Linked DNA regions of Catalinimonas alkaloidigena. The protein of the gene in region 2 binds, or shares a complex with, the protein of the main gene of each other region. Links are inferred from orthologs where the notes say so. Each region holds a gene or a part of one and is shown on either strand. Other genes may lie near its edges. The genes, in order: secY and secA.

The links.
Region 1: the proteins of secA (region 2) and secY are in contact, whole or in part, in a crystal structure (PDB 3DIN), measured with the Thermotoga maritima proteins. The link is inferred for Catalinimonas alkaloidigena from one-to-one orthologs. Residues at the interface, in WP_004082002.1 of Thermotoga maritima: Glu261, Ala262, Arg263, Lys300, Ala301, Arg302, Thr303, Ile304, Ile305, Leu323, Tyr324, Asp325, Pro326, Val329, Ser330, Tyr333, Ile336, Lys340, Phe345, Val349, Glu363, Phe364, Tyr374, Ser375, Gly376, Gly377, Glu393, Ile395, Thr482, Ser483; in WP_004081795.1 of Thermotoga maritima: Glu108, Gly109, Glu110, Glu111, Ala236, Glu237, Arg238, Arg239, Ile240, Thr241, Ile242, Gln243, Tyr244, Ala245, Arg246, Arg247, Val248, Thr249, Gly250, Arg251, Arg252, Val253, Tyr254, Gly256, Ala257, Ser258, Thr259, Tyr260, Leu261, Pro262.

What each region holds. Positions count from the first base shown.
Region 1 is NZ_FNFO01000010.1:47,640-60,325, reverse strand. Bases 9,790-12,686 are described here. They hold secY (preprotein translocase subunit SecY), read left to right. Parts: upstream 9,790-10,522; coding sequence 10,523-11,851; downstream 11,852-12,686. Other genes in these bases: infA (translation initiation factor IF-1), read left to right, coding at 12,654-12,686; map (type I methionyl aminopeptidase), read left to right, coding at 11,851-12,651; rplO (50S ribosomal protein L15), read left to right, coding at 10,070-10,516; rpmD (50S ribosomal protein L30), read left to right, coding at 9,888-10,067; rpsE (30S ribosomal protein S5), read left to right, coding at 9,790-9,883. In the rest of the region: fusA (elongation factor G), read left to right, coding at 1-1,012; rpsJ (30S ribosomal protein S10), read left to right, coding at 1,021-1,326; rplC (50S ribosomal protein L3), read left to right, coding at 1,512-2,129; rplD (50S ribosomal protein L4), read left to right, coding at 2,129-2,758; rplW (50S ribosomal protein L23), read left to right, coding at 2,762-3,052; rplB (50S ribosomal protein L2), read left to right, coding at 3,066-3,890; rpsS (30S ribosomal protein S19), read left to right, coding at 3,893-4,171; rplV (50S ribosomal protein L22), read left to right, coding at 4,224-4,619; rpsC (30S ribosomal protein S3), read left to right, coding at 4,628-5,380; rplP (50S ribosomal protein L16), read left to right, coding at 5,414-5,833; rpmC (50S ribosomal protein L29), read left to right, coding at 5,839-6,042; rpsQ (30S ribosomal protein S17), read left to right, coding at 6,048-6,326; rplN (50S ribosomal protein L14), read left to right, coding at 6,329-6,697; rplX (50S ribosomal protein L24), read left to right, coding at 6,702-7,052; rplE (50S ribosomal protein L5), read left to right, coding at 7,057-7,614; rpsN (30S ribosomal protein S14), read left to right, coding at 7,678-7,947; and 5 more genes. UniProt on the Escherichia coli protein: The central subunit of the protein translocation channel SecYEG. Consists of two halves formed by TMs 1-5 and 6-10.
Region 2 is NZ_FNFO01000003.1:148,261-164,614, forward strand. What follows is about bases 1,921-5,828. They hold secA (preprotein translocase subunit SecA), read right to left. Parts: upstream 5,526-5,828; coding sequence 2,121-5,525; downstream 1,921-2,120. Other genes in these bases: deoC (deoxyribose-phosphate aldolase), read right to left, coding at 1,921-2,117; dapF (diaminopimelate epimerase), read right to left, coding at 5,736-5,828. Outside these bases: BLR44_RS07765 (M20 metallopeptidase family protein), read right to left, coding at 1-960; BLR44_RS07770 (SPOR domain-containing protein), read right to left, coding at 965-1,471; more of deoC, read right to left, coding at 1,458-1,920; more of dapF, read right to left, coding at 5,829-6,515; BLR44_RS07790 (NAD(P)/FAD-dependent oxidoreductase), read right to left, coding at 6,820-8,202; BLR44_RS07795 (phosphatase PAP2 family protein), read left to right, coding at 8,447-9,145; BLR44_RS07800 (PAS domain-containing sensor histidine kinase), read left to right, coding at 9,440-12,067; BLR44_RS07805 (response regulator), read left to right, coding at 12,036-12,431; BLR44_RS07810 (NAD-dependent epimerase/dehydratase family protein), read left to right, coding at 12,532-13,515; BLR44_RS07815 (serine hydrolase), read right to left, coding at 13,534-15,045; BLR44_RS07820 (DoxX family protein), read right to left, coding at 15,128-15,502; BLR44_RS07825 (amidohydrolase), read right to left, coding at 15,506-16,354. UniProt on the Escherichia coli protein: Required for protein export, interacts with the SecYEG preprotein conducting channel.

The DNA.
Region 1 (12,686 bases), on a different replicon or contig from region 2:
CAAGCAGAATCAGATTGAGCGTCTGAGTGCGGGGGATATTGCAGCGGTTGTCGGCTTTAAAGACATCAAAACGGGTGATACCTTGTGTGATCAGAGCGCTAAGATTGTGCTCGAGTCCATGGTGTTCCCTGAGCCTGTAATCGGTTATGCTATCGAGCCTAAGACGCAGGCCGATATGGATAAGTTGAGCAACGGGATCGCTAAATTGGTAGAAGAGGATCCGACTCTGCAAGTGAATACTGACCACGAAACAGGGCAAACCATCCTGCGGGGTATGGGTGAGCTTCACTTGGAAATCATCATCGATCGCTTGAAGCGTGAATTTAAAGTAGAGATCAACCAGGGGGCTCCCCAGGTGGCCTACAAAGAAGCGCTCACCAAAGCGGTTGAACACCGTGAAGTCTACAAAAAGCAAACCGGTGGTCGTGGTAAGTTCGCAGACATCGTCTTTGAACTTGGGCCACGGGAAGATGAAACCCAAGGGCTTGAGTTTAAAAACGAGATTGTCGGTGGTGTCATTCCTCGCGAATTCATTCCTGCCATCCAGAAAGGTTTCGATGAAGCGATGAAGAATGGACCGTTGGCGGGCTATCCTATCGAAGCGATGAAGGTGCGTCTTTACCACGGATCCTTCCACGATGTTGACTCTGATTCGCTCTCTTTCGAAATGGCAGCACGTTTGGGCTTTAAAGAAGCCGCTCGTCAGGCCGGACCGAAAATCATGGAACCTATCATGAATGTGGATGTGGTAACACCGGAAGAGTTTACCGGTCCTATCACAGGTGACCTGAACCGTCGTCGTGGCATCATGCGCGGTATGGATACCAAAGCGGGTGCGCAGGTAATCAAAGCGAATGTGCCCCTGTCGGAGCTTTTTGGCTACGTAACCGATCTGCGTACGATCTCTTCGGGACGTGCAACCGCTTCTCTGACTTTCTCTCACTATGAGTTTGTGCCGAACAACTTAGCAGAGGCAATCATCTCTAAAAGCAAAGGCGCGGCAGTTAATTAACGAAGACAATGAACCAGAAAATTAGAATCAAGCTTAAGTCTTACGACCATAACTTGGTCGACAAGTCTTCCGAAAAGATTGTTCGCGCCGTAAAAGCTACTGGAGCGGTAGTGAGTGGTCCTATTCCGTTGCCGACTGAAAAGTCGATCTACACCGTGCTGCGTTCGCCGCACGTGAATAAGAAGGCGCGTGAGCAATTTCAATTGTGTACTTATAAGCGCTTGGTAGATATTCATTCTTCAAGTGCAAAAACTGTAGACGCTCTGATGAAGCTTGAACTCCCCAGTGGAGTCGATGTAGAAATCAAGGTGTGATCAGTTGAAATAAAGATAGAAAGCACCAATCGTTGGGTTGGTGCTTTTTTTATTCTGAAAAATCCTCCACCGTTCAGAGATAATTTATCAGGCGCATTTGATTACTTGAGCGGTTTTCATAACTTTGCAGTCCTTTTGCGCGCAAGGTCTGCAAGCCGCGCTTTTGACTTACAAGTTACATCCCAATGTCAGGTATTATTGGTAAAAAAATCGGAATGACTAGCATCTATAGTGCCGATGGACAGAACGTCGCATGCACAGTAGTAGAAGCTGGTCCTTGTGTGGTCACGCAAGTAAAAACGCCCGAAACGGATGGCTATAAGGCTCTCCAGTTGGGGTATGGCGAAAAGAAAGAAAAGCGCGCCACTAAGGCCGCAATAGGCCACTTCAAGAAAGCAAATACCACTGCCAAACGGAAAGTGGTAGAGTTCAAATATTTTGAGCAGGAATTCAACCTGGGCGATACGATCGATGTCTCTCTTTTTGAAGTAGGCGAGTTTATCGATGCAGTAGGCACCTCAAAAGGAAAAGGCTTTCAGGGGGTTGTGAAACGTCACGGCTTCGGTGGTGTGGGTGGACAAACGCACGGTCAGCATAACCGTCAGCGTCACCCCGGATCTATTGGTGCTTGCTCGTTTCCTTCGCGTGTATTCAAGGGAATGCGCATGGCGGGTCGCATGGGCGGCCAACGGGTGAAAGTTCAGAACCTGCGCGTTCTGAAAGTGTACCCGGAGAAAAATCTGATCTTGGTGAGTGGCTCTATCCCTGGAGCTAAAAATTCATTTGTAATTCTCGAGAAATAATGGAACTGCCTGTATTAAATATAGACGGGAAGGAGACAGGCCGTACGGTAACCCTGCCCCAAGGAGTCTTCGGTATTGAGCCGAGCGAGCACGCGGTTTATCTGGACGTTAAGCAGTACCTGGCGAATCAGCGTCAAGGAACGCATAAGTCGAAAGAGCGTGCTGAGATAGCCGGCTCTACCAAGAAGATCAAGCGTCAAAAAGGAACAGGTGGTGCACGGGCAGGCAGCCTGAAGTCGCCGGTTTTTGTCGGTGGTGGACGGATTTTTGGTCCGCGTCCTCGGAACTACAGCTTCAAGCTCAATAAAAAAGTAAAAGCGCTGGCACGTCGTTCGGCGTTGGCGCAAAAAGCTTTGAGTGAAAGCATCACAGTTTTGGAAAAGCCTACGCTTGATAAACCTAGCACCAAACAGTTTGCCACTATGTTGAGCAATCTGTCGGTAGGCTCGGGCAAAACGCTCTTTATTCTCGGGGATCTCGATAAAAACTTGATTTTGTCAGGTCGTAACTTGGCAAAGAGCAAAGTTACTACGGTTAGCCACCTGAACACTTACGAGGTGATGAACGCCGATCGTATCATCTTGAGCGAAGAGGCGATTGGTAAATTCGAAGAACTTTTGAACAAGTAAGCCATGCGTAGCATTTTAATCCGACCCCTCGTTACGGAAAAGTTTACCAAGTTGAACGAAAAAGGAGTATACGGTTTTGAAGTAAATCGCGACTCTGATAAGCTTCAGATACGCCATGAGATTGAGAGCATGTACAATGTGCGTGTAAAATCTGTGCGGACCGTAAACTATCAAGGAAAGCCTAAGTCGCGTTACACCAAAGCTGGCGTGATTTCAGGGCGCACTCAAAATACCAAGCGTGCTTACGTTCAGTTGGCCGAAGGTGAATTCATCGACTTCTACGAGAATATCTAACCACGTATAGGTTATGGCAATTAAGAAATTAAAACCTACAACGCCGGGGCAGCGTTTCCGTCTGGCTCCTTCGTTTGAGGAAATTACAAAGGCAAGTCCGGAGAAGTCTCTCTTGCGTCCGATCAAGAAATCGGGTGGCCGGAATAGCAATGGCCGTCGTACCGTTCGCCAGTTAGGTGGAGGTCACAAGCGTCGCTATCGTGTGATTGACTTCAAGCGTGATAAAGAAAATGTACCTGCTACGGTAAAGAGCATTGAATACGATCCGAACCGTAGTGCGCGTATCGCGCTTCTTTTCTACGCAGATGGTGAAAAGCGTTACATCATTGCCCCGGAAGGATTGACGGTCGGTCAGCAGCTCGTATCAGGACCTGAAGTCGCTCCTGAATTGGGAAATGCACTGCCGATGAGTGCTATGCCGCTGGGTACGATTGTACACAACATTGAGATGAAGCCTGGCAAAGGCGGACAGCTGGCGCGCAGCGCTGGGACCTACGCTCAAGTAGTAGCGCGTGAAGGAAAATACGTTACGCTGAAAATGCCTTCGGGTGAGATGCGTATGATCCTGGGTACGTGCATGGCTACCGTAGGAACCGTGTCGAACGCAGATCACATGAACGTGCAGATCGGTAAAGCAGGTCGTAAGCGTTGGCTGGGTCGCCGTCCTCGTGTTCGCGGTGTCGTCATGAACCCTGTGGATCACCCGATGGGTGGTGGTGAAGGCCGTGCTTCAGGTGGGCACCCACGTTCGCGTAACGGTATCTTGGCAAAAGGCTTTAAAACGCGCAGCAAGAGAAAACCATCTGATAAATTCATCGTCAGCAGAAGGAAGAAATAATTATGTCACGTTCGCTCAAAAAAGGGCCATACATCGACTTTCGCTTGGAAAACAAAGTGGATTCGATGAACAATTCAGGCAAAAAGACCGTCATCAAGACTTGGTCACGTCGCTCCATGATCTCTCCGGACTTTGTCGGTCACACGTTCGCTGTGCATAACGGAAATAAATTTATTCCCGTGTATGTGACAGAAAACATGGTCGGTCACAAACTGGGTGAATTTGCCCCTACGCGAAACTTTCGCGGACACATCGCCAAGAAAGACAAAGGCAGAAGATAAATCCTGAACTGAAAACCACCCGTTTCGGCGGGTAGCTTCAACATAAATTACCATGGAAGCAGTTGCTAAACTTAAGAACGTTCCTTCCTCGCCGCGAAAAATGCGCCTGCTGGCTGACTTGGTTCGTGGGAAGCGGGTGGATCACGCACTGAATATCTTAAAAGTGCAGTCTCGGTACGGTGCCGACCAACTTTACAAGTTAGTTCGCTCGGCAGTCGCCAACTGGGAGGAAAAAAATCCTGAAGGTCGTCCTGAAGAGATGGGCCTTTACATTAAAACCATTCAGGTTGACGGTGGGCGGATGCTCAAGCGTTTGCAGCCCGCTCCTCAGGGACGTGCCCATCGCATCCGGAAACGCTCGAACCACATCACCCTAGTGGTGGATAGCAAAGTGGCCGTCGAGGTAGAAGAAGCAGACGTAAATAACGAATCCGAATCAGCTAACTGATATTATAGATGGGACAGAAAGTAAACCCCGTAGGACTCCGTTTAGGGATCATCAAAGGATGGGAATCCAACTGGTATGGCGGTAAAACCTTTGCGGACAAACTCATAGAAGACGAAAAAATCCGCAAATACGTTCTCGCCCGGATTCCCAAAGGGGGGATTGCCCGGATCATCATTGAACGTACGATCAAACGCATTACCCTGACGATCCATACGGCACGTCCCGGAGTGGTTATCGGGAAAGGCGGATCTGAAGTAGATAAGATCAAGGAAGAGCTGAAAAAGCTTACCAATAAAGATATTCAGATCAATATCTTCGAGATCAAGCGTCCCGAGTTGGATGCAAAGCTGATTGGTGAGTCGATTGCTCAGCAATTGCAAGCACGTATCTCGTACCGCCGTGCTATGAAGCAAGCCATCTCGTCAGCTATGCGCGTAGGTGCCCAAGGAATCAAGGTGAAAGTATCGGGTCGTCTGGGTGGAGCTGAAATTGCCCGTACAGAAATGTACAAAGAGGGACGTATTCCACTGCATACGTTACGTGCTGATATCGACTACGCTATTTCGGAAGCAAATACAGTTTACGGAAAGATTGGCATTAAAGTGTGGGTATTTAAAGGAGAGGTATACGGTAAAGTAGATCTTTCGCCCAATGCTGCAGCCAATGCTGGCTCTGGAAATGAGCCCTCCGGTGGCCGTCGCCGTCGTGGTGATCGCAACGACCGGGGAGACGATCGTTCTCGTCGTCGTAGAAGAAGATAAGAACGTTAACGCGACTCAAAACATTGCGACATCATGTTACAGCCAAAAAGAACTAAATACAGAAAGCAGCAAAAAGGACGCGTACGGGGCATCGCCCAGCGGGGGCATAACATCGCCTTCGGTTCGTTCGGAATCAAATCGCTGGAAACTGGCTGGATCACCAGCCGTCAAATAGAAGCCGCTCGTATCGCAATGACGCGTGCTATGAAGCGTGAAGGCCAGGTATGGGTACGAATTTTCCCCGATAAGCCTATTACGAAAAAGCCTGCGGAAGTGCGGATGGGTAAAGGTAAAGGTGCACCAGAATATTGGGTAGCGCGTGTGAAGCCCGGCACGATCTTATTCGAATCTGGAGGTGTAGACAAAGCGTTGGCTCAAGAGTCTCTGCGCCTGGCCTCTCAGAAATTGCCGCTCAAAACTAAGTTTGTTATTCGCCGCGATTATCAAGAATAGGAATCATGAAAAACGACGAAATCCGGGCCCTGAGCACTGAAGAAGTTCAGCAGAAATTGCAAGAAGAGCAGCAAGCCTTGCAAAAACTGAAGTTTGCCCACGCCATCTCGCCTCTTGAGAATCCGATGAAAATCCGTTTTGCACGGAAAAACATTGCTCGTTTGCATACCGAAATAACGGCGCGTAATAAGGCATCCGAAAACAAGTAAACATTATGGAGACCGAAGTAAGCAACCCAACCACTCGCAACGCCCGCAAAGAACGGATCGGGCAAGTGGTCAGCAATAAAATGGATAAGTCCATTACCGTCGCCATCGTACGGAAAGAAAAGCACCCGATCTACGGCAAGTTTGTGACGAAAACGAAAAAACTCGTTGCGCACGATGAGAAAAACGATTGTAACATCGGTGACCTGGTGAAAATTATGGAGACGCGTCCGTTGAGCAAGCGTAAGCGGTGGCGTTTGGTAGAAATCATAGAAAGAGCTAAATAACGATGATCCAGCAAGAATCCAGACTCAGCGTAGCCGATAACAGCGGCGCTAAAGAAGTGTTGGTGATCCGGGTACTAGGTGGTACACGTAAGCGCTATGCTTCGGTAGGCGATAAGATCGTTGTAACCGTTAAATCGGCTCTTTCGTCCAGCAACATGAAAAAAGGGACGGTTTCGAAAGCGGTAGTCGTACGGACTAAAAAAGAAGTACGTCGTAAAGACGGCTCTTACATCCGCTTCGAAGACAATGCCGTGGTCCTGCTCAACAATAACGACGAGCCTCGCGGAACCCGTATTTTCGGACCTGTTGCCCGTGAACTGCGCGAACGGCAGTTTATGAAAATTGTTTCTCTGGCTCCTGAAGTGATATAAAGCCATGAAAAAAACACAGCTTAAAAACACTAAGCCCCTAAAGCTGCGGATCAAAACCGGAGACGAAGTACTCGTCATTTCTGGTAACCATAAGAATCAGCGCGGAAAGGTATTATCGGTAGATCGCGTACGCAACCGGGCCATTGTTGAAGGAATTAACCTCATCAACCGCGCTATGAAGCCTTCAGCCTCCAATCCTCAAGGTGAATTTGTGGAGAAGGAAGCACCCATTCATATCAGCAACCTGAAGCTTATCGAGCCTGCCACGGGCGAAACTACGCGTGTAGGTCGTAAAGTTAACGATCAGGGCAAGCTGCAGCGTTACTCAAAGAAAACCGGTGATTTTATAGGTTAAGAAGATGAGCACGACAGCAAGACTTAAAGAAAAATATCATAAGGAGGTTGCACCAGCACTGCAACAGAAGTTTCAGTACAAATCGCCGATGCAAGTACCACGTTTGACGAAGATTTGCGTCAACAAAGGAATCGGGGCAGCGGTAGCTGATAAAAAGTTGGTGGATGTAGGTGTAGAAGAGCTCACTACCATCACAGGACAGAAAGCTGTTCCGACTAAAGCGCGCAAGGCAATTTCAAACTTTAAATTGCGCGAAGAAATGCCGATCGGTGCACGCGTAACGCTGCGTGGTGATCGTATGTACGAATTCATGGACCGCCTGATGTCTGTGGCTTTGCCTCGTGTGCGTGATTTCCGTGGTATCAACGATAAAGGATTTGATGGGCGTGGCAACTATACCCTGGGAGTTAAAGAACAGATTATCTTTCCAGAAATTAGCATTGATAAAGTAGCTAAGATCTCAGGGATGGACATCACTTTCGTAACGACAGCCCAGACGGATGAAGAAAGTCTGGAGCTCCTGAAAGCTTTCGGATTGCCTTTCGCAAATCAAAAGAAATAAAACAAGCTATTCAGAACTTGCACACTTACCCAAGTGTTGCAAGTTTTTTATACCGAATCTATTATGGCAAGAGAATCAGTAAAAGCACGTGAACGGAAGCGCCAGGAAATGGTGGCGAAGTACGCTGAAAAAAGAAAAGCTTTGAAAGAAGCTGGCGACTACGTAGGGTTGGACAAGCTACCCCGCAATGCTTCGCCTGTACGCCTCCATAACCGTTGCCGCTTGACCGGACGTCCTCGTGGTTACATGCGGAAGTTTGGGATCTCGCGGGTGACTTTTCGTGAGATGGCATCAGCAGGTAAAATTCCGGGTGTTACAAAAGCGAGTTGGTAATATTTAGACTTCTCGGCTATTCAATTCGAAAAAAGTATTTAACTTTGCACCCCCTAATTCAGGGCAAGGGTCTCAAGCTATTACGTTATGATCACTGATCCCATTGCAGATTATCTCACGAGGATACGGAATGCGGTTAAAGCACGGCACCGTATTGTAGATATTCCTGCGTCAAATCTGAAGAAAGAGTTGACAAAAGTGCTTTACGACAAAGGCTATATTCAGAATTATAAGTTTGAAGATAATGAAGTTCAAGGCAATATTAAAATTGCTTTGAAGTACGATCCTTCGACAAAACAGTCTGCCATTCTTTCCTTAGAACGTATCAGTAAGCCAGGCTTGCGGAAGTATGCTTCGGCCTCTGAATTGCCTCGCGTATTGAATGGCCTGGGTATTGCGATCTTGTCGACCTCGCATGGGGTCATGACGGATAAAGAGGCGCGTGCCGCGCACGTTGGGGGAGAAGTTTTGTGTTACGTCTACTAAGCAATTGCCATGTCACGTATAGGTAAGAAGCCCATCACCATCCCTAAGGGAGTAGAAATTACGGTTGCTAAAAACAACGAAGTTACAGTTAAAGGTCCTAAGGGTACACTGACACAAAAAGTAGACCCTGACATTACTGTAAAGATCGAAGATGGCGAGCTTTCAGTGGAGCGTCCGACGGAACAGAAACGTCACAAAGCGCTGCACGGTTTGTATCGTGCTTTGATCAACAACATGGTTGAAGGCGTTAGCAACGGCTATAAAAAAGAGTTGGAACTGGTTGGGGTGGGTTACAAAGCCACCGTAACGGGCAATCAGCTCGAAATGAGCTTGGGTTACTCTCATAATATCATTATGGGATTGCCTCCTGAAATTAAAGCTACGGCGGTTACGGAAAAAGGACGTTCTCCTGTAGTAACGCTGGAAAGTATTGACAAGCAGCTTATCGGTCAGATCGCCGCTAAAATTCGCGAGCAACGCCCTGTAGAGCCTTACAAAGGCAAAGGGGTTCGTTTCTCTGGAGAAGTGGTTCGTCGTAAAGCTGGTAAAACGTCAGCTAAATAATATACCATAGTACCATCATGACCGCGATAAAGACTCTAAAAAGAACTCGGATTCGGTATCGGATTCGTAAAAAGGTAAAAGGCACTGCCGAGCGCCCTCGCCTTTCTGTCTTCCGTAGCAACCGCGATATCTACGCCCAGTTGATCGACGATTTGAAGGGCACTACTTTGGCAAGTGCGTCCAGCCGTGAATTGAGCAAAGAGTCTTCGACGAAGACAGATCTTGCGAAAGAGGTTGGTAAGAAACTAGCCGAGAAAGCAGCTACTAGTGGCATCGCTGCAGTAGTATTTGACCGTGGGGGGTATAAGTACCACGGACGTGTTAAAGCATTGGCAGATGGAGCCCGTGAAGGTGGGCTCAAATTCTAAAATATATGGCGCGAGGAAACGTAGTTAGAGCCAGCGATATTGAGCTCAAAGAACAAGTAGTAGCCATTAACCGAGTGGCAAAAGTAGTAAAAGGAGGGCGTCGTTTTAGCTTCTCTGCTATTGTTGTGGTCGGTGACGGAAATGGTGTAGTAGGGTACGGACTGGGTAAAGCCAACGAAGTAACCGACGCCATTACCAAAGGGATCGATGATGCGAAGAAGAACTTGATTAAAGTTCCTCTGATGAAAGGCACGGTTCCTCATCCCATGCACGGTAAGTTTGGTGGTGGTTATGTACTCATCAAGCCTGCTACAGCGGGTACCGGTGTTATTGCTGGGGGCGCCATGCGCGCTGTTCTGGAGAGTGCCGGTATTCACAATGTACTGGCAAAATCTAAAGGGTCCTCTAACCCCCACAACGTAGTGAAGGCTACGTTCGACGCGCTGACTAAATTGCGCGATCCGCTGGCGGTAGCTAAGCAAAGAGGAATTTCTCTTAGCAAAGTTTTTAACGGATAAGGTGATGGCGAAAGTGAAAATCACGCAGGTTCGTAGCACTATTGGACGTCCTGCCAACCAAATCAAAAATATCAAGGCATTAGGCCTGGGTAAAATCAATCGTACCATCGAAGTGGAGGCTACGCCTGCGGTTCTAGGTAGGATTCGTAAAGTAAGTCACTTAGTATCAGTAACTGAGCTCTGATTATGAAGTTGAATCAACTGCGGCCTGCAAAAGGCTCGATCAAAAGCAGAAAGCGCATCGGACGTGGCCAAGGCTCGGGACGTGGAGGTACTTCTACCCGTGGGCACAAAGGCGCACAGTCGCGTTCAGGCTATTCTAAGAAAATAGGTTTTGAAGGTGGACAGATGCCTATCCAGCGTCGTGTCCCTAAGTTCGGCTTTAATAACCCTAACCGGGTAGAGTATAAAGTCATTAACTTAGAGCGCCTCCAAAAGTTAGTGGAAGCTTATTCTCCCGAAGTTATTGATCCTGCTTTCTTGTTAGAACATGGACAAGTAGGCAAAAAAGATCGGATTAAAATCCTGGGGCAGGGTGAGTTTACGGCCAAAACAGAAGTGAAAGCACACGCCTTTTCAGGCAGTGCCAAAGAAGCTATTGAGAAGTCGGGAGGTACAGCCACTGTATTGTAAAGGCATATGAAAAAACTAATCACCACAATCCGAAATATCTTTTCTATTGATGACTTAAGGGTACGTATTCTCAATACCCTTTTGTTGTTAGTAGTCTTTCGTCTAGGATCCTATATCGTTTTGCCCGGTATTGATCCGAACCGCTTGGAAGGAGCGTCGGACGGCATCTTAGGGCTGTTAGATACATTCCTAGGAGGTGCCTTCAGCAATGCTTCTATTTTCGGACTGGGGATTATGCCTTACATCTCGGCCTCGATTGTCCTGCAACTCCTAACTGTGGCGGTGCCGCAGTTTCAGAAGATGCAAAAGGAAGGGGAATCAGGACGTAGAAAGATTAACCAATACACACGTTGGTTGACAATTATCATTACGATTTTTCAGTCGACTGCCTATCTGTCTGCTACTATCCCGGCAGAAGCCATTCTGATTGACCGTGCGTTCTTTACTTTCTCCGCTACTGTTATTCTAACGGCAGGCACTATCTTCTGCATGTGGCTGGGAGAAAAAATCACCGACAAAGGTATCGGGAATGGGATCTCTATGCTGATTATGATTGGGATCATCTCTCGTTTCCCGGGTGCTATTATCTCCGAAGGATTGGCACGTGGTCTTAATGGTGGTCTTTTGTTCTTGCTAGAACTGATCGTTCTCTTCTTTGTAGTTATGGGCGTAGTGATGTTAACGCAAGCCGTTCGTCAGATTCCTGTCCAATATGCAAAGCAGGTAGTAGGTAATAAGGTATACGGCGGTCAACGCCAATACATTCCGTTGAAGCTTAATGCAGCGGGTGTGATGCCCATTATCTTTGCCCAATCTCTTATGTTTTTGCCGGCGCTCACGGCAGGTCTGTGGGCGAACTGGTCAGCCGATAGTGAGCTGGCAAGTGAAGTCGGTGCTACTTTCTCCGATTACACCACTTGGCAGTATAACGTGCTGTTTGGTATTCTGATCATTGTGTTCACTTTCTTCTACACGGCTATTTCCATCAACCCTAAGCAGATCGCTGACGATATGAAGCGTAACGGAGGGTTTGTACCCGGAGTTAAACCAGGGGAGGACACAAGCAATTTCATATCTACCATTTTAGATCGCATTACTTTACCGGGTTCGGTATTTCTGGCTATCGTGGCCATTCTGCCGGCCTTGGCTAGCGTAGCGGGTGTAACGCGGGAATTCTCTCAGTTTTACGGAGGTACTTCTCTTCTGATCATGGTAGGCGTCATTCTAGACACCCTTCAGCAGATCGAAAGCTATTTGCGCATGAAGCAATATGATGGCATGATGCGCTCCAATCGCCTGAGAGGTCGTTCTAGAAACATTGCTGTTGCTTCTTGATGTCGACTGCCGTGGCGAGTGTGGCTGGAATTAAATACAAAACAGCGGAAGAGATTGAGATTATTCGCAGCAACGGTGTTGTGCTAGGAAAAGCACACGCCGAAGTTGCCAAGCTGATTCAACCCGGTGTTCGTACAGAAGCACTCGATAAACGTGCGGAAGAATTTATTCGCGACTCTGGAGCAACACCCTCCTTCAAAGGCTATAACGGTTTTCCTGCCGCCCTCTGCATCTCTGTGAATGAGAACGTAGTACACGGCTTTCCGGGAAAGTACGAGTTAAAAGAAGGCGATATTGTCTCTATTGATTGCGGTGTTTTCCGGGATGGCTTTCATGCCGACAGTGCTTATACTTATCCGATAGGGGAAGTTGACGCTGCAATACAAGCTTTGCTAAGAGCGACGAAAGAGTCTCTTTACGAAGGTATAAAAGCGGTAGCGCGTGGCAATAAAGTAGGCGATATAGGCTTTGCGGTACAGCAGTATGTGGAAGCCCGCGGTTATACAGTGGTTCGAGAGTTAGTAGGACATGGCGTAGGCAAACAACTGCACGAGAGCCCCGAAGTCCCTAACTATGGACGCAAAGGGAAAGGGCCTGTGTTGCGCGATGGGATGGTACTTGCCATTGAACCCATGGTAAATTTAGGTCAGAAGAATGTAGTGCAGGAGCAGGACGGTTGGACCATTCGCACGGCTGATCGAAAGCCCTCAGCACATTTTGAGCATACGGTAGCGATGCGAAATGGAACTTTTGACATCCTAACTACCTTTGAGTACATAGAAAAAATTATACGCGTTTAATTATGCCAAAACAGTCTTCCATTGAGCAAGACGGG
Region 2 (16,354 bases):
CTCTTCCGCATAGCCGCGCAGGGTCTGCGCCAGGTCCGGATCGTTCTTCAGGAAAGGGTAGCCTTCCACAATGTTGAACTCGCACGTGCCGCCCATGCTTTCTACCAATCCTTCCGCCATCTTTTTCATGCGCTGCAGGGCATCTTTGCGCCACGCTTCGTCCATGGTCCGAAACGTACCTTCCAGGTAAACCTGATTCGGGATGACGTTCGTAGCACCTTCGGCAATGAAACGCCCGAACGACAGCACACTCGGAATTTTCGGGTTGGCGTTGCGGCTCACGATCTGCTGAAGCGCCACCACCATGTGCGAAGCAATCAGGATCGGGTCGATGTTCATTTCGGGCATCGCACCGTGGCCGCCCTTGCCTTTGACGGTTACGTACAGCTCGTCAGCGCTGGCCATGTACATACCGGAACGGAAGCCCACTTTCCCGGCCTCGATCAGGGGCATTACGTGCTGCCCTACAATGGCATTTGGTCGTGGCGATTCCAGTCCGCCCTCTTTGATTACCAGCGTAGCGCCGCCCGGTGCTTTTTCTTCGCCCGGTTGGAAAATCAGCTTAACGGTGCCTTCAAATTGGTCGCGTAACTGGTTCAACACGTACGCGGCGCCCAGCAACGAAGTCGTATGGACATCGTGTCCGCAGGCGTGCATTACACCCGGCCGCGTGGAACGATACGAACGGTCGTCTACTTCCTGAATGGGCAGGGCATCGAGGTCGGCACGCAGGGCAACGGTTTTCTTTTCCGGATGTTGACCTTCGATCAGGGCCACCACGCCCGTCCCGGCAATTGGCTTCGGCGCTAGCCCCCATTCGGTCAGGCGACTTTTTACGAACTCCGCTGTCTCGTGTTCTTCAAAAGATAGCTCAGGGTGAGCGTGTAAGTGCCGCCGGATGGCGACCAGTTCGTCCGCTTGACGAGCAACTAATTCTTTAATCTGCCGGGCTAGATCCATGCATTCAGCGATTACTCTGGGGGAGATTGACCCGTTCGTCCACGATGGTGGCCGTCGGGAAATGTTCTTTCAGCCGGACCAGCGCTTTCTGCGCATCCAGCCGGTCGGTATAATCTCCCACCTTCAGTTTAAACGTGGGTTGGTTGTAAGATAGGTAAACGTCAACGTTCGGGAAATCATAATAAACGCGCTCTTTCGCTTTGTTGGCCTCTTCGCGGCTCGTGCCGGTATACACCTGCACACGGTAGCCCTGGGCGTAGCGGATCTCCCGGTTTTTTTCACTGGCCTTTTCCATCAGATCATTCACCTCGTCGTTAATCTGATGGGTAGGCGTTACGTCGGCGACTGCTCCTCCGCCACTGGCAACAACGGCGTCGCCCTCAACCGTAGGACGGTAGGCCGCCAGGCTTTCTTTGTAAGTGTAGACGCGCTCCGTGGTTTTCTGAGGCGTTTTGCAACTGGCCAGCAGAGCCACCAGCAGGATCGGGGCGAGAACGTTATTCCACTTCATGATGAACTTCAGTTAAAAGAGCCGACGTGCCGATGCGCGTAGCGCCGGCTTCCAGAAAAGCCATGGCTTGTTCGTAGGTCCGGATTCCTCCGGAAGCTTTGACCCCAACGGTATCGGGGAGCCAGCGCCGCATCTGATACACAGTACGGATGTGCGCGCCTTCAGGTGCGAACCCGGTCGAGGTTTTTACAAAATCTACGCGCGCTTCGGCGCACAGGTCACACGCACGTTTGACTTCGTCTTCGTCCAGGTAGGCGGTTTCGAGGATGCATTTCACGACCCGCCGGGCCTGATGCGCCACGGTGGTCAGTTGCTGAATTTCCGTGCGGACGTAATCGTACTGCTGCGACTTGAACGCCGAAATGTTCATCACGAAATCTAGTTCGTCGGCCCCGTCGTCAATCAGTCGGATCAGTTCGCTTAGTTTCTCGTGCAACGAAATATACCCCAGCGGAAACCCGACTACGGTACCCACTTTTACGGACGTACCGGCAAGGTACTCAGCGGCCTGCGGTACCAGATACGGTGGAATGCAAACCGACGCAAAGGCGTGATGGCGTGCCTCTTGCAGGTGCGTTTGAAACGCCTGCTGCTCCAGAAAGGGGCGCAGCGCCGTGTAGTCGATGTAGGAAGCCAGCTGTTGCATGAATCAGGCTTCGATCAGCACGCACCGGTTTTGCATCAGGTCCTGCTCTACCGTCTTGAACTTCACGTCTTTTTTCACCCGTCCGTCTGCGTAGCGTACCGATACGCGCTGGTTGCGGTCCGCTACCTTTTTGGCTTTGGCCGGTGCCTGAGGCGCCGCCGAAGGTCGATTGGTGCTCACTTGCGGCCGCGCGCCCATTGGGGCGGGTGCGCCGTTGCTCGGCGCAGGGGCCGCAGCCGGCTCCGTCCGGTTGGTGTGCAGCGGCGCAGCGGGGCGCGGCGGGCGCATTGCAGGACGAGGCATGGGCATCTGATCGGGCCGGTCGATGGCGATATCGGCCTTGGTCAGGAACGAGATTACTTCTTCGTCGAGTTTGCTGATAAACCGTTTGAACAACTCCAGCGCCTCAAATTTGTAGATCAAGAGCGGGTCTTTCTGCTCGTATGAGGCGTTCTGCACCGACTGCTTCAGGTCGTCCATCTCGCGCAGGTGCTCTTTCCAGCTCATGTCGATGAAGGCCAGCGCCACAAATTTTTCCATCGACCGGATCATCTCTTTTCCTTCCGACTCAATGGTTTTCTTCAGCGGCACCACGACCTGCAACTGCTTTTTGCCATCGGTAAACGGAATACCGACATTTTCCACCACACTGCCTTGCTCTTCGTACAGACGCGAAAGCCCGCCCATCACGCGCTCGGTCAGCCCCTGTTGTTTGCGACGGTACCCAGCGTAGGCCTCTTCGTAAAGCCGCTCGGTCAGGGCGTTCAGCGACAGCGAATCGAATTCGTCTTGCGTCAGGCTCGTGTTGATCCCGAACACGCGGATTATGTTGAGTGTCAGGTCTTCGAAGTCGTTGCTCTGCTTCGCGTACATGGCAATGTCTTCGCTGATGTCGTAGATCGCGTTCATCAGGTCGAGTTCCAGGCGCTCGCCGAACAGCGCGTGCCGACGCCGGGTGTAAATCACCTCACGCTGGGCGTTCATCACGTCGTCGTATTCCAGCAGGCGTTTCCGGATCGAGAAGTTGTTTTCTTCGACTTTTTTCTGCGCTCGCTCAATCGACTTGGAGACCATCGAGTGTTGAATCACTTCGCCTTCTTCCAACCCCATGCGGTCCATCAGCTTGGCAATCCGGTCGGTTCCGAAAATCCGCATCAGGTTGTCGTCCAGGGCCACAAAGAACTGCGACGTACCGGGATCCCCCTGACGACCTGAACGGCCGCGCAACTGCCGGTCGACGCGCCGCGACTCGTGCCGCTCAGTACCGATGATGGCCAACCCACCCGCAGCGCGCGATTCCGGCGTCAGCTTGATGTCCGTACCACGACCCGCCATGTTGGTGGCGATGGTGACGGTGCCCGGTTTCCCGGCCTCGGCCACGACTTCTGCTTCGCGCTGGTGGAACTTGGCGTTCAGCACCTGGTGGTTGATTTTGCGGACGCGCAGCATGCGGCTGAGCAACTCGGAAGTTTCGACCGAAGTGGTGCCCACCAGCACGGGTCGCCCGGCTTCCGTCAGGGTGACGATTTCGTCGACAACCGCGTTGAATTTCTCCCGCGTCGTTTTGTACACTTTGTCGTCTCGGTCGTCGCGGACGATGGGTTTATTGGTCGGGATGACCACCACATCCAGCTTGTAGATCTCCCAGAATTCGCCGGCTTCCGTTTCGGCCGTACCGGTCATCCCGGCCAGCTTGTGGTACATCCGGAAGTAGTTCTGGAGCGTAATCGTCGCGTAGGTCTGGGTGGCGTCTTCGACTTTCACCCCTTCTTTCGCTTCGATGGCCTGGTGCAACCCGTCGGAATACCGACGACCTTCCATAATCCGGCCCGTCTGCTCGTCGACGATCTTCACCTTGCCGTCCATGATAACGTACTCGACGTCGCGCTCGAACAGGGCGTAGGCTTTCAGCAATTGGTTGACGGAGTGAATCCGCTGCGTTTTTTCGGTGTAGCTCTGAATCAGCTTTTCTTTCGCCTCCAGCTTTTCTTCGTCCGAATACTCGGTATGCTTTTCGATCTTGGCGATCTCGGTTCCGATGTCGGGCAGAATAAAGAAGTCGGTGCTTTCGTTGGCTTTGGTCAGGTGCTCAATGCCTTTCTCGGTCAGGTCGACGGTGTTGTTTTTCTCCTCGATGGTGAACAGCAGCGGCTGGTCGGCCTCCGGCATCTGCTTGGCGTTGTCCTGCAAATAGAAGTTCTCCGTTTTCTGGAGGATCTGCCGCATACCCTGTTCGCTCAGGAACTTGATCAGCGGCTTGTATTTGGGCAACCCGCGGTAGGCGCGGAACAACGCCAGCCCCCCCTCTTTCTCGTCGCCTTCCGAGATTTTTTTGCGGGCCTCGACCAGGAAACTTCCCACGAGCTTTTTCTGCTCTTCGAACAGGGTGCCGACGCGGGGCCGCAGAATTTCGAACTCCTGCTGGTCACCGCGCGGAATGGGACCTGAGATGATCAACGGCGTCCGTGCGTCATCGATCAACACGGAGTCGACCTCATCGACCATGGCAAAGTGGTGCTTCTTCTGCACCAGTTCCTGCGGATCGCGCGCCATGTTGTCGCGCAGGTAGTCGAAACCGAATTCGTTATTGGTGCCGTAGATGATGTCGCAGGTGTAAGCACGGCGACGTTGCGGCGAGTTGGGTTGGTGCTTGTCGATGCAATCGACCCGCAGGCCGTGGAACTCGAACAGCGGGCCCATCCACTCGGAGTCACGTTTGGCGAGGTAGTCGTTGACCGTCACGATGTGGACACCGCGCTTGGCGAGGGCATTCAGAAAAGCGGGGAACGTTGCCACGAGGGTTTTTCCTTCCCCGGTCGCCATCTCCGCGATTTTCCCCTGGTGCAGCACGACGCCCCCGATGATCTGTACGTCGTAGTGAACCATGTCCCAGACCACCTCGCTACCGCCGGCCATCCAACGGTTTTTCCAGACGGCGTATCCGTCTTCGATGCGGATGCTGTCGGGCCGGCGGGCGGCCAACTCCTGGTCCAGTTCCGTGGCTTTGACGCGAATTTCTTCGTTTTCTTTAAAGCGCCGAGCCGTTTCTTTGATGATGGCAAACGCCTCGGGCAACACGGTCAGCAGAACCTTTTCCAGCTCTGTGTTACGGCTCTCTTCGAGCTTATCGATCTTTTCGAACAGCGTTTCCTTTTCGGCAATGTCCAGGTCCGGATTTTCGTCGATCTCCTGGTGAAGCGCCTGAATTTCGTTGTCGATTTCCTGAAGATGCGCGTCAATTTTGGCTTTGATCTGGTAGGTCTGGTCGCGTAGTTCGTCGTGGCTGAGCGACACGAGTTTCTGATGTGCCTCGTTGACCTGCTCTACGTAGGGATACAGCTCTTTAATGTCGCGTTCCGACTTGGAGCCAAAAATTTTGGTTAACCCCTTAACTATTGCGTCAATCATATATGTGGCTGGGCTAGTGAAAGTCTCAAAAATAGGAAAGTAAAGGTACGCTCTTTTTATCGAAAATATCGCGGGAGCGGCAAGGTGTCGCTCCAGAGCGGGGCGCGGTCAGGCAAATCCTCCCGAAATGCGGTGGCCGTACGTGCAACAAAATATAACGTCAATTTTTACAGAGAATGTTCGACGAAACCGCCAAACGGTCAGAAAAATTTAGAGCTGTTTCAGGTCTACTTCGCCGGTAAATACGGTTTGGGCCGGACCAATCAGTTGGATGTTCTGGAAGTGGTTGCTCCCGTCGATCTGCTCGAAGGCCACCCGCAGGTTACCCCCTCTGGTCGAAATGCGCACCGGACTCGGCAAGCCGGACGAGAGGGCCACGGCCGTAACGCCCGTGCCGCACGAAAGGGTTTCGTCCTCGACGCCCCGCTCGTAAGTGCGCACCTGCACGGCCCCGTCGGGTGCACGCTCCACAAAGTTGACGTTGGTCCCGCCGCCGGGCGCAAACCGCTCGTCGTAGCGAATCGCTTTGCCCTCGCCGACTACATCGTAGGCCGCCAAATTGTCCACCCACTTGACGTAATGGGGCGAGCCCGTATCCAGAAAGACGTGATCGGCAGCGCGATCGATGCCCTCTACCGCTTGCATGTGCAGGTAGACCAACCCCTCGCGGATTTCGGCTTCGTGCGGCCCGTCGGCGGCCAGAAAACGGGTTTTCGTACCGATGATGCCCAGCGCATGGGCAAACGCTACTGTACAGCGCCCCCCGTTGCCGCACATGGTTCCCACGCCACCATCGGCGTTGTGGTACACCATCTCAAAATCGTATTCCGGGTGGTTGCGAACCAGGATGAGGCCGTCGGCCCCGATGCCAAAATGGCGATTGCACAGGCGCGCAATCATGGCTTGCGAAAGTTTCACCGACTGGTTCCGGTCGTCGACCATGATAAAGTCGTTACCGGTGCCGTGGTATTTATGAAAGCGAAGGAGCATAAGAACAACGGAAGATTTCCCGACAAAGGTCTTTAAAATCTTCCGTTGTTTGTCACCAACCGTGCCAAGTTACCGGACTGTGTCACCTTGACAGGCAAGCGTGTGCAAAACGGTGAGGTATTAGTACAGCATCCGCAATGGCGCAGTGGCATCGCGACCCAAAGCGAACGGCGACGAGTTGCGGCACCTGTTGCGTGACGCCATTGGAAAGGGATGGTAACGTATTTGTTGATTTCTCAGGCAAAACGCCGCCCTTCCAAACGACACATCACCACGTCGCTATTACGCCACACCACTACAAGATTTAATAATCCGCCTGCGTGGGTTCTTCTTCAGGGTTTTCCTGCGGCAAAAAGGCCGGGTTTTTCTCTGAGGGACGGATGATGAGCCGCGTGCTGCGGTCGTAGGTGAAGTAATTATAGATCCAGTTGGTCAGGGTGATGAGCTTGTTGCGGAAGCCCACCAGGAAGATCAGGTGCACGCCCATCCAGGCCATCCAGGCCGGGAAACCGCCGATGTGGATGTCGCCGGGCAGGTCGGCTACGGCACGGTTCCGCCCGATGGTCGCCATCGATCCTTTGTCGAAGTAGCTGAACGGCGTCATGGGCCGCCCCGTCACCATGCGGTTCAGGTTTTTCGCCAGGTGCTCGCCCTGTTGGATGGCCACCGGCGCCAGTTGCGGATGCCCCTTCGGGAATTTTTCCGTCTGCATCAGCGCGATGTCGCCAATCGCGTAAATGTTGCCGTAGCCCTTCACGCGGCTGAACTGATCCACTTTCAGCCGATTTCCTTTTTCGATGGCTTCTTTCGGCAGCCCGTCCACCAGGTTGCCGGTAACGCCCGCCGCCCAGATAACGGTTTTGGCCGGAATTTCCGTCTCGTCGCTCAGTTTCACCACGTCGCCGTCGTAGGCGCTCACCAGCTTTTCGAGCATCACGTGGACGTCCAGTTCCTTGAGGTAGTCCAGCGCCAGTCGGCCGGCTTTGTCGGACATGCCGTTCAGCAGCCGGGGCAGGCCTTCCACCAGGTAAATGTTCATGCTGCTGAAGTCCAGCTCGTCGTAGTCGTTGGGCAGCACGTGGGTTTTCAGTTCGCTCAGCGCACCGGCCAGTTCCACGCCCGTCGGCCCACCGCCCACAATCACGAAGTTCAGGAGGCGCTGCCGCTCTTCCGGCTCAGCCATGGTGGCTTTTTCCAGACACTGCAGCATGTGGCTGCGGAAGTTCAACGCCTGCGGAATCTGCTTCAGCGGAAAGGCTTTTTTCAGTTCCTCGTCTTTTCCAAAGTAGTTGACTTTGGTGCCGTTGGCGATCACCAGCAGATCGTACTCCAGTTCGCCCAGCGACGTCTCGATTTTATTTTCCTCCGGTACCACCCGGTACACCGTTCCCCAGCGGAAGAAAAAGTCTTTGCTCGGCTCGAACAGCTTGCGCAGCGGGCCGGCAATGGAGTCGGCCTCCAACCCGGCCGTTGCTACCTGATACAACAGCGGCTGGAAGGTGTGGTAGTTGTGCCGGTCGAACAGGACGATCTGAAAACGGTGCTGATAAAGTTCTTTCAGCAGGTGAATGCCTCCGAAACCACCGCCAATCACCACGAGGCGTGGCTTGCGGGAACGAGGAATGTTGAGGCCATTGGCAATGTCGGGTGTGTCGGCGTGCGGAGCGGTTCCGTTGCTACTTTCCATAAAACGGACAATTAGAATTGATCAGAAAAGGGTGGATTACTTGCATTTCCATGCACATAAGGAGGCAGGTTGCGTTACGGGTGTCTGCCACGCGCAGGGCGGGCGGCGGTTCCCCGGTGTTGTAACGCAAGACTTCGACGGGCTGTTCTTCTTAACCCCATCTTTTTCACGATTCCGCACCACGAAGAAAAGGAGGCCCGTTTCGCCGCGGCTGATCTAAATTGTGGCCTTCTCCGTAAGCAGCATGAAAACCCTTTTCATGCTCGTTCCGATTCGCACACGTTTTCTGCCCTGGCTCAAGACCTACTGGGTTCGGTTGTTGGTTCTGTTCTTAGGTGTGGCCCTGCCGCTTTACCTCTTTAGCGAACTGGCCGAGGAAGTGCTGGAACAGGAAGCGTTCTGGTTCGACGACCCGCTGCTGCTGTTTCTGCACCGGCACGCGACGCCCGCCCTGGATCAGTTCATGACCCTCATTTCGATGCTTGGCACCACTTACGGACTGATTCCGGCCGCCATTCTGATCGGCGTGCGGCTGACCTGGAAACGGCGCTGGGGCGATCTGTGGTTCTGGACGCTGGCGTTAGGCGGCTCCGGCCTGCTGAACGTGGCGGCCAAGCATACTTTCCGGCGGCCCCGCCCGGCGCTCTGGGAACCGTTGCACCACAATGCCACCTACAGCTTCCCGAGCGGACATACGATGGCGGCCATGTCGTTTGCGGCGGCGGTGATTGTGCTGCTCTGGCCCACCCGCTGGCGCTGGCCCGCTCTCTTTTTCGGGCTAGGCTTTGCGGTGCTGGTGGCGCTGTCGCGGCTCTACCTGGGCGTTCATTTTCCGTCGGATATTCTGGCGGGCTGGGCGGCTTCGCTGGCGTGGGTCATCGGGCTGAGCGTGGTCCTCTACCGCCACCTGACCAAGCCCACCCCGCGCGCCGAACCGGTGTAGCTCCGCTACTGATCCAATATGCTTTACCGTTCCGGAATGGAAGGACTGGGCCAAGGTCCGGCCTCAAGCCGCGACTGGTTCAGTGGCTACCCTGTGTTGTTTCGACACAGGAGTCAGGCGCGGCTCGCCTCGCTCTAACCCCCTGAATTTCAAGGCCCTTTCTGTAATAAAAAGCGGCAATCTTCATTTTTTTGTGCTACGCGATTTGGATACTTTTAACAAGAACGCCTACGTCCGTTTACCACCCCGATTTACCCTGGACTCACGCCTTAGTTTAGTACCACTCCCTGTTGTATGAACGATTTTACCCCGGTTGATTTTGAAGATGCTTTCGTGGGCACCTGGCATTGGAATATACCGGACAATACTGTCTCTGTAAGTCCCGCACTCGCTTCCCAACTGGGATATGCTTCCGACGAACTGACGCAAACGCCAGATGTATGGAATGCCCTCTTTCTACCCGAATACGCTGCTGAAATTTCTTCGCAACATTATGCACTCTCAGAGGCATTGCAGCCACTTTCGTACCGGGAAGATGTAAGGTGCAGACACAAAAGCGGCGCAATCGTCTGGGTGACGCACACGGCGCAGATCACAGCGCGCGACGCGCAAGGGCGACCGACCCAACTGGCGGGCCGCCACGTAGACATCACGCGTTATAAAGAGGCGCAGCTGGAAAACCAGATGTACCGCTCCATTTTGGCGGGCAATCAGGTAGGCGTCTGGGAAGCCGACTTAGTGAATGGCCGTATGGTCTTCGACGAGCAGTGGGCGGCACAACTGGGCTACACCAGCGAAGAGCTACGGCCGTTTACGCGCGACAACTGGCTGGCCCTGGTCCATCCGGACGACGCGCCCTATGCACAGCAGGCCTTGGCGGCCCACCTGGCGGGCACACAAAGCCGCTACGAGTGCGAAGTCCGCATGCAACACAAAAACGGGCAGTGGGTATGGATGCTGGACAAAGGCACGCTGACCCAGTGGTCGGCAAGCGGAACACCACTGCAAATGCAGGGATGTCGCCACACCGTAACGGAGCGCAAGCAGTACCAAGCGCAGATCGAGCACTACCGCGAATTGCTGCAGAAAGTTAACCAGGTAGCCCAGATCGGCACCTGGGAGGTTGATCTGGCCAAAAACGAGCCTGTCTGGAGCCAGGTCACCAAAGAAATTCACGAGGTAGACGAAAACTTCCAGCCCGACCTGAGCACCGCGCTGGCTTTCTATCCCGCAGGCGTGCATCGCGAAACGATTACCCGGGCCGTTCATCAGGCCATTCAAGAAGGGCAGGGCTACGACCTGGAATTGCAGATCCTCACCGCCCGCAACAAACTGAAGTGGGTACGCGCCATCGGCATTCCGGAATTCGACCAGAACCAGTGCACCCGCCTCTACGGCATTTTTCAGGACATCGACGCCCAGAAAACCACCGAACTCAAGATTCGCGACAGCCTGCGACGCAACCAGATTTTCGTCGAACAGTGCCCCGGGGCCATCGCCATGTTCGATACCCAGATGCGCTACCTGGCCGCCTCGCAACAATGGATCGAAGAGTATGCGTTGCAGGGCCGCCAGATCATCGGCGTATCGCACTACACGATCTTTCCGGAAATCGGCGACGACTGGAAGCAGATCCATCAGGAATGTTTGCAGGGCCACATCAACCAGCGCGACGAGGTCTGTTTTCCGCGCATGAACGACACCACGCAGTGGATCAACTGGGACGTGCGTCCCTGGTACATTTCCGAAGAAGAAATCGGAGGACTGGTGATGTATACGTCCGATGTGACCGAACGGAAAGAAGCGGCAATTCGCCTGGCCCGAAGCGAGGAACAGTTCCGCCAGACGTTCGACCACGCCGCCATCGGCATGGCGCTGGTGTCTACCAAAGGCGCCTGGCTCCGGGTGAACCGGCAGGTGTGCGAGCTGCTGGGCTACACCGAGAAAGAACTGATGCAGAAAACGTTTCAGGACGTTACGCATCCGGACGATCTCGAAATCGACCTGTTGTACGTGCAGCAGCTGCTGAATCGGCAAATCAACACGTACCGGATGGAGAAACGCTATTTTCACAAAAGCGGCAGCACGGTCTGGGTAAACCTGGCCGTATCGCTGGTGCGCGACGAGCGCGGCAGGCCCCTGCACTTCGTGTCGCAGATCGAGGACATCACCGAGCGCAAAATCGCATTTCAAAAGCTGGAAGAGACGCTCGTGCTGGTCAAGGAACAAAATGACCGGCTGATGAATTTCGCCCACATCGTCTCGCACAACCTGCGCTCGCACGGCGGCAACCTGGAGATGATGCTGACCTTTTTCAGCACCGAAACCGACGAAGACGAGAAAGCCTTGCTACTGCAAAACATCAATAACATTTCGGCTTCGCTTTCGGAAACCATTACCCACCTCACCCAGGTGGTGCAGATTCAGACGCGGGCACACGAACAGAAAGAAGAACTGGGTCTGCGGCGCTTTCTCGACAAAACCATCAGCACGCTCAGCGCCGATTTGCGCCGCACGGAAGGCGTCGTGACCAACGAAGTTCCTGACGAGGCCAGGGTGTTGTTCAATGCGGCGTACCTGGACAGTGTGCTGCTCAACTTTCTGAGCAACGCGCTGAAGTACCGCCATCCGCAGCGCACGCCGCAGATTACCCTTAGCATGGACGAACAGGAACGGTACCGCGTGCTGTCCATTCGCGACAACGGCATGGGCATAGACCTGGAGCGCCACGGGGCCAAGCTTTTTGGACTTTACAAAACGTTTCACGAGCATGCCGACGCCCGCGGCGTAGGGCTTTTTATCACCAAAAACCAAATTGAAGCGATGGGCGGAAAAGTAGCCGTGGAGAGCACGCCCGGTGTAGGCACCACCTTCAAGATTTACTTCTGTTATGAAAAAGATACAGCTTGCCTGCATCATTGACGACGATCCTGTTTATGTGTACGGCATCAAAAAGCTGATGAAACTGGTCGACTTTTGCGAAAACATGCTGGTTTTCAAAAACGGTGCAGAGGCCCTCAAGTACCTGACACCCGTCATCCAACAAAACGACACGCTGCCCGACATCATTCTGCTGGACATCAACATGCCCATTATGGACGGATGGCAGTTTCTGGACGAGTTCATTCAGATCAAACCCAAATCCAGAAAAATCACGATCTACATGGTCTCGTCTTCGGTCGATCCGGATGAAGTCGCCAAAGCGCAACGCTACTCCGAAGTGTCGGATTATGTCGTAAAACCTGTGCAGGAAGACAGCCTGCGGGCCATTCTGGAAAGTGTCTGAAGAGGCCAGGCGGTCGAGTGGGACGGGGCAGGTAGGCGTACAAAAAGTTTTACCTTTGGCACGCGGAGGCAAGTGCCTCTTGAGGAAGTAAACTAGCCCCATGAAAATTCTGATTACAGGCAGTGCCGGCCATTTGGGAGAGGCGCTCGTCCGTACGTTGCAACGGCAGGGCCACGAGGTAGTCGGGACGGATGTGTTGCCCTCGGCAACCACACACCGCGTAGGGTCGATCACCGACCGCGACCACGTCCGACGGTGCATGCAGGGGGTCGAGGCCGTGGTCCACACCGCCACGCTGCACAAGCCCCACGTGGCGACCCACAGTCGGCAGGCGTTTGTCGACACCAACATCACCGGGACGCTGCATTTGCTCGAAGAGGCGGCGGAGGCGAAGGTCCGTGCGTTCGTGTTCACCAGCACCACCAGTGTGTTCGGCGATGCCATGGCGCCGAACGCCGAAGCGCCCACCCCGTGGATTACGGAAGAGGTCGTGCCCATCCCGAAAAACATTTATGGCGTGACGAAAGTCGCCGCCGAAGACCTGTGCCAGCTCTTTCACCGTAACCAGCACTTGCCCTGCCTGATTCTGAGAACGTCACGGTTCTTTGCGGAAGAAGACGACCACCGCGACCTGCGCGAGGCCTACGCGGACGCCAACATCAAAACCAACGAATTTCTGTACCGCCGGGTCGATCTGGAAGATGTGGTAAGCGCGCATCTGTTGGCAATCGAAAAAGTACCGGCGCTGGGTTTCGGGCGGTACATCATCAGTGCCACCACGCCCTTTACGCCCGACGATCTGCCGGCGCTGCGCACCGACGCGCCCACCGTGGTCCGACGCCGGGTGCCCGCTTACGAGGCGGTCTACGCGCGGCTGGGCTGGCGCATGTTTCCGCACCTCGACCGGGTATACGTCAATACCAAGGCCCGCATGGAACTTGGCTGGCAACCGCACCACGACTTCGATACGGTGCTGAAACGGCTCGAAAACGGACAGGGACCACTCAGTTCGCTGGCAAACCAGATCGGCGCCAAAGGTTACCACAGCACCAAGTTTTCTGACGGACCTTATCCGGTCTGCTAATCGACCGTAGGCTGTCTTCTAACGCGTGCCACCCGCGTTTCCGGTGGGTAGGCGGTGGTAGCGCACCTCGTCCATCTCCAGTTGCACCACCCGGCCTTTTTCGTCCATCAGAAACCGGAGCTGCGAAGGCCATTGTCCGTACCACGGGTCCTGATTCACCGCCCGAAACGTGTCGTAATGCACGTGTTGCAGGTCGTACGACCGTTCGCCACGCTGCATCTGCAATGCTCCGCCCACCAGCGTCACGGTGAGGGTTCCGTACAGGCTGTCGACGTAAGTGCCCGCATAGGCCTCCGCCGCAAGGGAGGGCACATCGTGCGGTACGCGGGGCAAAACGGCTAATGCTTCCTGGTGCTCTTTCGCCGCTTCGGCCTGGTAGTAGGCCAGCGCTTCGCCGCTCCAGTCGATGCCCTGCGTCCCCAGGTACCGGTCGAAAATTTCGTACATGAGTGGAATCCGCAACTCTGCCTGGTCTTTGTTCAGGAACATGGCAAAGCCGAGGTTTTCTTCCGGCAACATGCCCACCAATGCACTTGCGCCACGCAACGAACCCGTATGGAACACGAGCAGATGCCCGCGGTAATCTTGCAGAAACCACCCGAGGCCGTAGGCGTAGAAATGAATCCCCGCCCGGCGGATGGCCGGGTTGCTCGACTGGCCGATCAGGGTGTGAGGCGTAAACAGCTGTGCGTATGCACCGGGCGTCAGCAGGCGCGTCCCGTCGTGCCGCGTGCTGTCCAGCAAAGCGATGACCCAGCGGGCCATGTCGTGGATGTTGGAGCGCAGGGCCCCGGCAGCGCTTACGCCGGGATTGTACGGATAGGCCAGCACCCGCAGGGTGTCGTGAATGGGGCCGTGCGCTGCCGCAACGTTCGGTTTGCCTTTCACCTCCAAGCCGTTGGTCAGGGTTTCTGCCATGCCGAGCGGCGTCAGGATGCGTTGTTGTACGTACGTTTCCCATGGCTGCCCGGTCACCGCCTCGATCACCTTCCCCGCCACAATGAACATGTCGTTGTTGTACTGGTAGTGCGAACGCAAACTGGAGTGCTGCGGAGCAAACTGCAGCCGTCGGACGTAGTCGTCGCTCAGGTCCAGGCTGTCGTACACCCACAGGTTGGTCGGCTCCACCCCCGTGCGGTGGGACAGTAGGTCGCGCACCATCAACGCACGCGTCACGTACGGATCGGCCACCCGAAAGCCGGGCAGGTAGCGAATCACCGGCGCGTCCAGGTCTACTTTTCCTTCGTCGGAAAGCATCAGGAGGGCGGTTGCTACAAAGGCTTTGGTCGTAGAGGCGTTGGAGAAAAGCGTATGAGCATCGACGGGCTCCCGGGTGTCGAGGTTGCGCACCCCGAATCCCTGGGCATACACCACCTTTCCGTCCTTGACGATGGTCAGCGCCATGCCCGGAATCTCCCATGCCTGCCGGGCTTCGTCGACGTACCGGTCCAGTCCCTTGAGCGGATTTTTCTGGGCAAAGAGCCCGGTGGGGATGCATGCAATTAAGAAGAGCCAAATAGAATAACGCACAGCAGATAAAGGGTTAGAAGCGGAACAACGGTGGGTTGGGTAGAGGTGGCGTAACAATGCAGGGTTGGAAAGGGCGCGATGGTCAGGTTCGCCTCGGTCGGGTGTATGCGTAGGCCCACGCGATCAGCACGCCCTGTAGCGGCAGCCGCAGCCAGAGCGCCCAAACCGGAACGTTGGGAAAAAGCGCGGCATGTTGCGCCATGTACACGTTGGCAGGAAATACGGCGATCAGCAGCAGAATTAGGGCCCAGGCCGCCCACCGACGAGACGCGGGCAGTACCACACCGACACCCAGCACCACTTCGAACACACCGCTGAGGTACACCAGAAACCGGTGCCACGGCAGATACGGCGGCATGATGTTCAGGTAAAGGGCGGGTTGCAGAAAGTGGTTCAGCCCCGCCCCCACAAACAGCACGCCCAACGTGTAGCAGAGCACCTTGCCGGCAACAGACATGACCTAGCGTTTCGGACCCGTGTGGGCGACCGGTTTACTCAAATAGCCTACCGCCACGTTCACCAGGGCGCGGACGCCGGTTTTCAGGCCACTCTCGTCAATGTAAAAATCGGGGGTATGGTGCGGAGCGGCGTCTTCTTTCGCTACCTCCTTCGGCTTGCCGCCAACGTTAAAAAAGAAGCCCGGCACTTCCTGCGCAAAAAAGGAAAAATCTTCAGCGCCGGTCACCGGATCGGTTAGCACCAGATTCTCTTTCCCGGCGGCGGCCTCTAGGTACGGGAGCATCGCCTCAGTCAGCGTCGGATCGTTGTACGTCACCGGATAAGCCGTCGTCACCGAAATTTCTACTTCGGCCGTAGCGCCCATGCTCTCGGCCACGTGGGTCGCCACCGTACGGATGCGTTCGTGCAACTGCGTCCGCACGTCCGGGTCGAGCGCCCGGATGGTGCCCAGCATTTCTACCTCGCTGGGAATGATGTTGGCGCGCACCCCGCCGTGAATGCTTCCGACGGTGATGACGGCGGCACTCTTGGTTAGTTCCACATTCCGGCTGACGATGGATTGCAACGCGTTGACGATTTGCGCGGACGTGACGATCGGGTCCACTCCGCCCCACGGATACCCCCCGTGTGTCTGTTTGCCTTTGACCCGAATGCGAAAGTCGTCGGCGCTGGCCATAAACCCGGCCGGCCGGTAGCGGATCTTGCCGGCGTCGGTAATGGAGTTGATATGCAGCCCGAACACGGCTTCCACGTCGGGATTTTTCAGAGCACCTTCTTTTACCATCAGTTCCGCACCGCCTTTTTCGCCCTCGGGTGGTCCTTCTTCAGCGGGTTGAAACAGAAACACTAC